Regions from separate parts of the Nocardia asteroides genome, predicted to be linked through region 2. Evidence: riboswitches for the same ligand, from Rfam matches in the RefSeq annotation. Region 2 holds a riboswitch; the other holds the start of a gene.
What was found. A riboswitch is a leader RNA that binds a small molecule or an ion and turns the genes downstream of it on or off. The one in region 2 is predicted to bind cobalamin.

Region 1 (4,204 bases), 3.4 Mb from region 2:
CGGCCGTTTCCTGCGGCTGGAGAACGAGCGGCTGGTGGAGCTGACCTGGGTGAGCGCGGACACCCGCGGCGCCGAGACGGTGGTCTCGGTGCAGTTCGTCCGGCAGCCGCGCGGCATCCGGCTGCGGCTGCGGCACTCCGGCTTCGCCGATATGGCCGCCAGGGACGCGCACCGGGCTGCCTGGCCCGCGGTGCTGGAGCAACTCGACAAACGGCTGAGCGCGGTCGGGTAGCGGCCCGCCGCCGGCTCAGGCGAACCAGCGCCGAGCGGCCGGGGTGTACATGGCGGGCACCGCGACCAGCACCGCGAGCACGTGTACCGCGCGCACCACGGTGAGCAGCAGGCCGTGCGGGCCGAGCGCGGCGAACGGGTCGGTGAGCGAGTCCGCGGAGAGCAGCCTGGCCGCCGGTTCGACCACCAGCGATGCCAGCCCGGCGATCCCGATGCCGACGGTGAGCAGCGCCCGCGCCCAGCGGTCACCGTGCACCATGCGCAGCACCACCGCGAGGACCAGCAGGTAGAGGGCGCCCCGCCAGAGCAGCGGGGCGGCACCGGTGTCGTCGACCCGGGCCAGCCCCTCCAGGACGCCCGCGCCGAGCGCGGTGAGGAATCCGGCGCAGGCCACCCGGACCGGGCGCGGCGCCGCCGGACCGGTGGCGGGCAGGGAAAGCGAACGGGCAGTGTCGGCCATGACGCCGACACTGCCCGCTCCGATGCGAACCGCGGATCACGCCGCGGTAGCGACCTCTTCCCGTACCGGGGTACGGGGTACGGCCGCGAACTCGGTGAGCGCCGCGAACAGCAGCCCGAGCGCGACCCACAGCGTGCCGGAGACCGCGAGCGACGAGACCCGGAACTCCCACAGCAGACTCGCCGGGAAATCCGCCCCGACCTCGTTGACGCCGGGAAGCAGCACGTAGCCGATGGTTACGACGACGGCGAAGGCAGCGACCCCGCCGATCAGCCGCACGGACCGCAGCTGCCCGGCCGGCAACCGGTAGCCGTAGGCCGCCGCGGCGACCGCGACCAGCCCGAGCAGCACGGCGGCCACCCAGAGCCAGGTGCGGTCGTTGATCGTCTCCGGATCGCCGACCGCGGGCGGATTCGCCGGGTACTTGAAGAACGGGACGAGCACGACGGCCAGCCAGCCGGCCAGCGCGACCGCGAGGCCGAAGAGCGGCCCGCTGCCGAACCGCCGCAGCAGGTGCACCGCCGCGCCGACGAGCACGCCGAACGCCGCACCGGCGAGGCCGAGCGCGAGGAACTGCCCGAACTTCTGCCCGTCCCGGCTGACCAGCGCCTCTTCCTCGTCGTGCGAGTGCCCGGCCGGTTCGTCGGTGTGCGGATGGTCCTGCGCGGCCGCCTCCTCGATGGCGATGGCAGCGTCGACCTTCGGTTCACCGACGAAGTAGCCGACCGTGGCCGCGAGCAGCCCCGCGAGCACCCCGGCGAGCAGCCCCCGCAGCAGCAGGGTCCGCAGGGATTCGGTCAGTGGCACGGAAGCCCCAGCAGGTGCCGTCCGTCGTGCATCAGCTCGTGCAGGTACATCCCGGAGCGAGAGACCGCACCCTGGTCGAAGCCGACCAGGTAGAGCGTGAGCAGGGCGAGCAGGACGACGCCGACCGTGACCAGAATGGTGGCGAGTGATTCCGATACCCGGGATGCGGGCGAGTGCGCGATGGCCATGCGAGTCCTCCTGGGGTGTACGCGACCCCGTCGTGTCGGTGCGACGGTGCCGGTGTCTGGCTCTGAACAGTGGCGCGACCGCTCCGGAGTCTCACCGGATTACCGCAACACCCTCGCTTCTTCCACGGAAACTGTGACATCGCAAAACCCCCCTCGTCAACAGCTGTGACGAGGGGTGATCGGAACCGGGGTCAGCCCTGCGGCTTGCCTGCCACGTCGAGCACGACCTCGAACTCGAGCAGCGAGGCGCCGGTCGCCACCGGCTTGCGCGCCTCGCCCGCGTGCGCCTCGCGCGCCGGGCCGTCGCGCCAGGCCGCGAACGACTCCTCGGACTCCCACTGCGTCACCACGAAGTACCGGTTCTCCCCGGCCGTGGGGCGGAGCAGCTGGAAACCCAGAAACCCGGGGGAGTTCTCCACCGCGTGCGCCCGGTGCGCGAAGCGCTTCTCCAATTCGGCGCCCGCGCCCTCGGGGATCTCGATCGCATTGATCTTTACAACAGCCATGGCTCCAACGTAGCGGCTCGCGCCGCCTACGCTCGGTCCCCATGCTCTACGACGAAGGCGGCACGGGGGTGCCCATCCTGTTGCTGCACGGGCTGATGGGCAGCGCGCGAACCTGGAGCGATCAGCTGGGGTGGCTGCGCGAGTTCGGCCACGTGTACACCTTCGACGCCGCGGGGCACGGGCGCCCGGCCCCCGCCGAGCTCGGCACCGAGGCCTTCGTCGCCGATCTGGCCGCGGCCACCGAGGCGATCGCGGAGCCGATGGTGCTGGTCGGGCACTCGATGGGGGCCCTGCACGGGTGGGTCTTCGCGGCCGCCCACCCGGAGCGGGTGCGGGCGCTGGTGGTGGAGGACATCGCGCCGGATTTCCGCGGGCGCACCGCCGCCGGGTGGGCGGCCATGATCGAGGGCTGGCCGCAGCCCTTCCCGGACGAGGCGGCGGTGCTCGGCTATTTCGGCGAGGTCGCCGGGCGATATTTCCTGCGCGCATTCCGGCGGGACGGCGACGGATATCGGCTGCACGGGGCCGTGTCGACCTTCCGGGACATCTCCGAGGAGTGGGGGAGCCGCGATTTCTGGGCGCAGTGGGAGGCGCTGCGCATTCCCGCCCTGCTGATCGAGGGCGAATTCACCATCACACCGCCCGGACAGATGCGGCGCATGGCCGAGCGGGCCGATACCCGCTACGTGCGGGTCGCGGGCGCCGGGCACCTGGTGCACGACGAGCAACCCCGGCGCTACCGCGAAGAAGTGGAGTCGTTCCTGCGCGACGTGCTCGCGCGCGGATAGCGCGGCGAGCCGGTGCGCGCGGGCGCGGCTACCGGCTGCCCTCGCCCGCCAGGGCGAACAGCCCATCGTCGGTCTGCTCGATCAGCCCGTCCACCAGCAGCGAATCCAGCGCGCGGGCGCGCTGCCCCGGATCCCGCGGCCAGGCCAGGTCCAGCCGCAGCCGCTCGACCGGCCCGTCGGCGGCGCGCAGCACGTCGAGCAGCCGCCCGCGCGCCTGCCGGTCGGTGCCCTCGTACTTCTGCGTCTTCCGCACCACCTCGGCCGCCGGACGCCCGGCGGCAACCCACGCGCAGCGCGGCAGCGGGCACGCGTCGCAGGCTGGAGAGCGGGCCGTGCAGATGGTGGCCCCCAGCTCCATGAGCGCCGCCGAGAAGACGGCCGCCCGCCGCACCCGGGCGGGCAGCAGCGCCTCGGTCTCCGGCAGGTCGCGCGGTGACGGGTTGCCCGCGTCACCGAGCCCGTGCACCGCGCGCGCCACCACCCGGCGCACATTGGTGTCGACCACTGGCACCCGCTGCCCGTAGGCGAAGCAGGCCACCGCGCGCGCGGTGTACGCGCCGATGCCGGGCAGCGCGAGCAGCAGCTCGACATCGTCGGGCACCTCGTCCCCGTACCGCGCGGCCAGCACCGTCGCGCACTCGTGCAGCCGCAGCGCCCGGCGCGGATACCCGAGTTTGCCCCAGGCCCGCAGCACCTCCGCCTGCGAAGCGGCCGCCATAGCGGACGGCACCGGCCAGCGGGCCACCCACTCCCGCCAGATCGGCTCCACCCGCAGCACCGGCGTCTGCTGCAGCATGATCTCGCTCATCAGGATCTGCCACGCCGTCACCCCCGGCCTGCGCCACGGCAGGTCTCGCGCGGTGGCGGTGTACCAGTCGATCAGCACGCCGGTGTCGATCGCGCCGTACTCCGGCAGCGTGCGCGCGGCAGCGCCCTTCCTCACGGTTTCCCACCTCGTCCTGCACAATGGTCGCTATGCCTGGTTCCAACCCGATCAGCTCGTGGAAGTCCCTGCGCGAGGGTAACGATCGCTTCGTCAACGGCACGCTGCAGCATCCCGGCCAGGGAATCGCCGACCGCGCCAAGCTCGTCGGCGGGCAGCATCCGACCGCGATCCTGTTCGGCTGCGGCGATTCTCGCGTCGCCGCCGAGTTGATCTTCGATCGCGGCCTCGGCGACATGTTCGTGGTGCGCACCGCGGGCCACGTGGTGGACGGTTCGGTG
Region 2 (4,204 bases):
GGCGATGGCCGCGATATCGGCCTCCGCCGAGCCGGTGCGCGCGAACTCGGTGATCGCGGCGTCGAGCACGCGGTCCCGCGTGCGCAGCCGCTGGGCTTCGCGCCCCTGGGGTCTGCCTGATGCATCGGTCATGACCTCGATCCCACCAGCAGCGCTGACCTGCGTCAACGGAGGGTGGGGCTTTCGAGTGGAAGGTGATGGGCGGCAGCTTCTTCCGCTGCCTACAGCGCACTCAGACTGACATATGTCATCGACATCCGTCAATGAAATGCGGGAAAGGAGGCTTGCGCACGTCTGTCATCATAGTTACCGAAAAGGCAACAGAAGCCATATCCGGCGATGAGGAGGTATGGCCGCCCCGCATTACTCGGGACGCGCCGGGGTCACCCTTCGTCGTGCAGGTGGTCGGCGCCGATGGCGAAGCGGCGGTCGGCGGGGTCGACCAGCACTCGGCGGCGGTCGCCTGCCCGCGGGTGCGGCACGCCGGTCGGGACTTCGCACTCCGCCACGAAGGGCTCGAAGCCGGGGCCGCTGATGCGGACCCGAAGCTCGGCCACGTCGGGATTCTCCCCGCCCGGGCGGATCCGCACGGCGATGATCTCCGCCTCGGCCCGGATCGCGGCGGTCCGGAAGCGCCGGGCATTGCGCCGCCACCGGTAGGTCTCGACCGCGAGGGCGATGCCGATCGGAAGGGTGACGAGGGCGGGGCACACCGCGCCCCAGAGCGATTCGCCCGTCAGGGCGAGGGTGGGCCCGGTGAGGACGAGGCAGGCCGCGAGGGCGAAACAGAAGGCGCCGCCCACCGGGCCGATCAGCTCGACCTGGCTGCCCGTGGCCTTGCCGCCGGTCATCGCACCTCCGTAGTCCAGTGCTGTCGCGCGGAGCCGCCGCTCCGCGATCGATGATGGCAGGTGTCAGGCGGTGATGAGGGGGGCCGCGAGTTCGACGATGGTGCCGGTGTCGCCGACGGTGATGCGGGACTCGGGGACGAGGGCGCCGATCAGCGCGAGCCCGCGCCCCCGATTCGTGGAGCCGCCCGCGCTTGGCTGCTTCCAGTGCCCGTGGTCGGTGACGGTGACCCGGACCATGTCCTGCTGCACGCGCGCCTCGAGCAGGATCGGGCGCCGGTCGCTGTTGTGGCCGTGCTCGACGGCGTTGGTGCACGCCTCGATCGCGGCCAGCAGCAGGTCGTAGGCATGGCGGGGGTCGGTGAGGACGCCGGCCAGCCACTCCCGCAGCCGCCTGCGGACCCCGGCCAGCTCTTCGGCCGCGGCGGGGAATTCCTGTCGCAGGGCAACGGGGGTACCGCCGGTTGCACTCATCGCCTGACCTTCCGGACCGGGTCGCGTTCGTGCGGTGGTCCTACCCGACGCTACCCGGTCCGACACCCGCTTCCCAGAGAGCGGGCTCAGCTGATCTGAGTTCCGGACCAGCCGAAGCTGAAGCTGTGGCCCTTGGCGGTGCAGAACAGCGCGCCCCTGCCGCCGCCGGTGCAGCTGGCGCCGCCGTTGCTCAGGGTGCCGTCGATGGGCGCGCTGCCCGCGCGCCCGTGCGGGCCGAAGAGCCCGAAGGTCGGGTGTGCGGGCAGGAAGGGAAGGTCGATGGCGAGGTCGTGGACGGTGAAGCCGAAGAGGTTCGTACCGCCCGGGATATCGCAGCCGACGTCCCCGGTGGCGCGGATCGCGCAGTTGGAGCCGCCGTAGCTGAAATACACGGTGTCGCTCGGTTGCGCGGCGGCGGCCTGCATTCCCGGCGCGGCGAGGGCGGCGGCGAGGACGGGCGCGGCGAGGAGCGTTCGAATTCTCATGGAACGACCATAACTGTTGCGAACACGGATGTTCGCTGATCTGTGGACCGCGAGTGTCGGGCACCCGGCCTCCGGTATCCGCTATATTCGTCGGTGCAGCTGGTTCGCTGGCGGCGGAGTCGAAGGAGCCCCTGACCCGCCCGCCTGCGTCGAAGTCCGGGAAGCGATTTCCGGGTGAGAGGGAACCCGGTGGAAATCCGGGGCTGTCCCGCAGCGGTGAGTGGGAACGACAGCCGTCACCCGCACTGGGCACCCGCCTGGGAAGCGACGGTCGGTAGGACCAGCCCCGGGCCCCCGGGGCCGACCCGATCTCGGGTCGATGCCCACGAGTCCGAAGACCTGCCCGTTGTACCGGGGACGCCGTCCCCGGTGGTCGTCGCCTCGTGGATCGGGCGCTACGCCGAGTGGACCCGGGCACGGGAACGATGCTTCACGGGCTCCATCCGCGTGCGCTCCGAATGGGCGGCGGTCTTGGCTGCTGCTGATGGAGCTCATCGATGTCGAACACCACCTTTACCGCGACCGTGCTCGGGTTTCCGCGCGTCGGCCCCAACCGGGAACTCAAGCGCGCCACGGAGTCCTACTGGGCTGGCCGCGCGAACGCCGATGCCCTGCACGCCGTCGCCGAGGAGCTGCGCACCGCGCAGCTGACGGCGGCCCTTGACGCCGGGCTCGATTCGGTGCCGGTGGGCACCTTCTCCTACTACGACCAGGTGCTCGATACCGCCGTCCTGCTCGGCGCGCTGCCGCCGCGGGTCTCCGGGATCACCGACGAACTGGACCGGTACTTCGCCGCCGCCCGCGGCACCGCCGAGGTCGCCCCGCTCGAGATGACCAAGTGGTTCGACACGAACTACCACTACCTGGTGCCCGAGCTCGCTGCGGACACGGTGTTTTCGCTGCACCCGGAGAAGCCGCTGGCCGAGTTGACGGAGGCGCTGGCGCTCGGCGTGCCCGCCCGGCCGGTGGTCGTCGGGCCGATCACCTTCCTGAAGCTGGCCAAGTCGGTGGACGGAAGCGACCTGCTCGACCGGCTGCCCGACCTGATCCCGCTCTACGAGCGGCTGCTCGGGCTGCTCGCCGAGGCCGGGGCGGAATGGGTTCAGCTGGACGAGCCGTCGCTGGTCACCGATCTCACCGATTCCGAGCTGGCAGCGGTGCGCAGCACCTATCAGCGGTTGTCGGAGGTTGCGGCGCGTCCGGCGATCCTGGTGGCCGCCTACTTCGGCCGCCTCGGCGCGGCGCTGCCCGCGCTGGCGGAGACCGGGATCGATGGCATCGCCCTCGACCTGGTCGCGGGCGGGGACGCGGATGTCGCCGCGGCCCGGTCGATCACCGGCAAGCTGATCGTCGCCGGCGTGGTCGACGGCCACAACATCTGGCGGGCCGACCCCGACCACGTGCTGCCGCGGCTGACCGAGCTGCGCGACGCCGGGGTGGCCGTTGCCGTCTCCAGCTCGTGCTCGCTGCTGCACGTCCCCTACAGCCTGGCGCCGGAGACCGACCTGGACCAGCGGCTGCGAAGCTGGCTCGCCTTCGGCGACGAGAAGATCGCCGAGATCCGGGTGCTCGCCACCGCGCTCACCGAGGGCGAGAGCGCGGTCGCCGACCAGCTCGAGATCGCGCGCACCGCGGTCGCCGACCGCAGGGCCGACCCGCGCCTGCGCGTGGAGTCGGTGCGTGAGCGCCTCGACGACCTGGACGCGGCCGCGACCCGACGCGCCCCCGCCGACGAGCGCCGCGTCCTGCAGCAGGAGCGGCTGAACCTGCCGCTGCTGCCGACCACCACGATCGGCTCCTACCCGCAGACCGGCCGGATCCGGCTGGCCCGCGCCGAATTCCGCCGCGGCGAGATCGACCGGGCCGAGTACGACACCCGCATGCGCGCCGAGATCGCCGAGGTCATCGCGGTACAGGAGGAGATCGGGCTGGACGTGCTCGTGCACGGCGAGCCGGAGCGCAACGACATGGTGCAGTACTTCGCCGAGCAGCTCGACGGCTTCGCCGCGACGGCCGGCGGCTGGGTGCAGTCCTACGGCACCCGCTGCGTGCGCCCGCCGATCGTCTACGGCGACGTGGCGCGGCCCGCGGTCATGACCGTCGAGTGGATCACCTACGCGCAGTCGCTGACGGCCAAGCCGGTCAAGGGCATGCTGACCGGACCGGTTACCATCCTGGCCTGGTCGTTCGTCCGCGACGACCAGCCGCTCGCCGACACCGCGCGGCAGATCGCGCTGGCCATCCGGGACGAGACGGTGGACCTGGAGGCGGCCGGCATCGGCGTGATCCAGGTGGACGAGCCCGCGCTGCGCGAACTGCTGCCGCTGCGCCGGGCCGACCAGGCCGCCTACCTGGACTGGGCGGTCGAGGCGTTCCGGCTCGCCACCGCAGGCGTCG

Region 1: it holds a riboswitch for cobalamin, as region 2 does, so the genes downstream of both, LTT61_RS20430 (CbtB domain-containing protein) here and metE (5-methyltetrahydropteroyltriglutamate--homocysteine S-methyltransferase) in region 2, are expected to answer to the same signal.

Annotation. Positions count from the first base shown of each region.
Region 1 is NZ_CP089214.1:4,305,387-4,309,590, forward strand. It holds gene LTT61_RS20415 (SRPBCC family protein) at 1-232, shown strand, start outside; gene LTT61_RS20420 (hypothetical protein) at 248-691, opposite strand; gene LTT61_RS20425 (CbtA family protein) at 728-1,498, opposite strand; gene LTT61_RS20430 (CbtB domain-containing protein) at 1,489-1,686, opposite strand; cobalamin riboswitch at 1,716-1,843, opposite strand; gene mhuD (mycobilin-forming heme oxygenase MhuD) at 1,878-2,192, opposite strand; gene LTT61_RS20440 (alpha/beta fold hydrolase) at 2,234-2,980, shown strand; gene LTT61_RS20445 (A/G-specific adenine glycosylase) at 3,009-3,923, opposite strand; gene LTT61_RS20450 (carbonic anhydrase) at 3,956-4,204, shown strand, end outside.
Region 2 is NZ_CP089214.1:883,991-888,194, reverse strand. It holds gene LTT61_RS04410 (TetR/AcrR family transcriptional regulator) at 1-132, opposite strand, end outside; gene LTT61_RS04405 (hypothetical protein) at 384-851, opposite strand; gene LTT61_RS04400 (ATP-binding protein) at 915-1,322, opposite strand; gene LTT61_RS04395 (hypothetical protein) at 1,409-1,807, opposite strand; cobalamin riboswitch at 1,962-2,150, shown strand; gene metE (5-methyltetrahydropteroyltriglutamate--homocysteine S-methyltransferase) at 2,305-4,204, shown strand, end outside.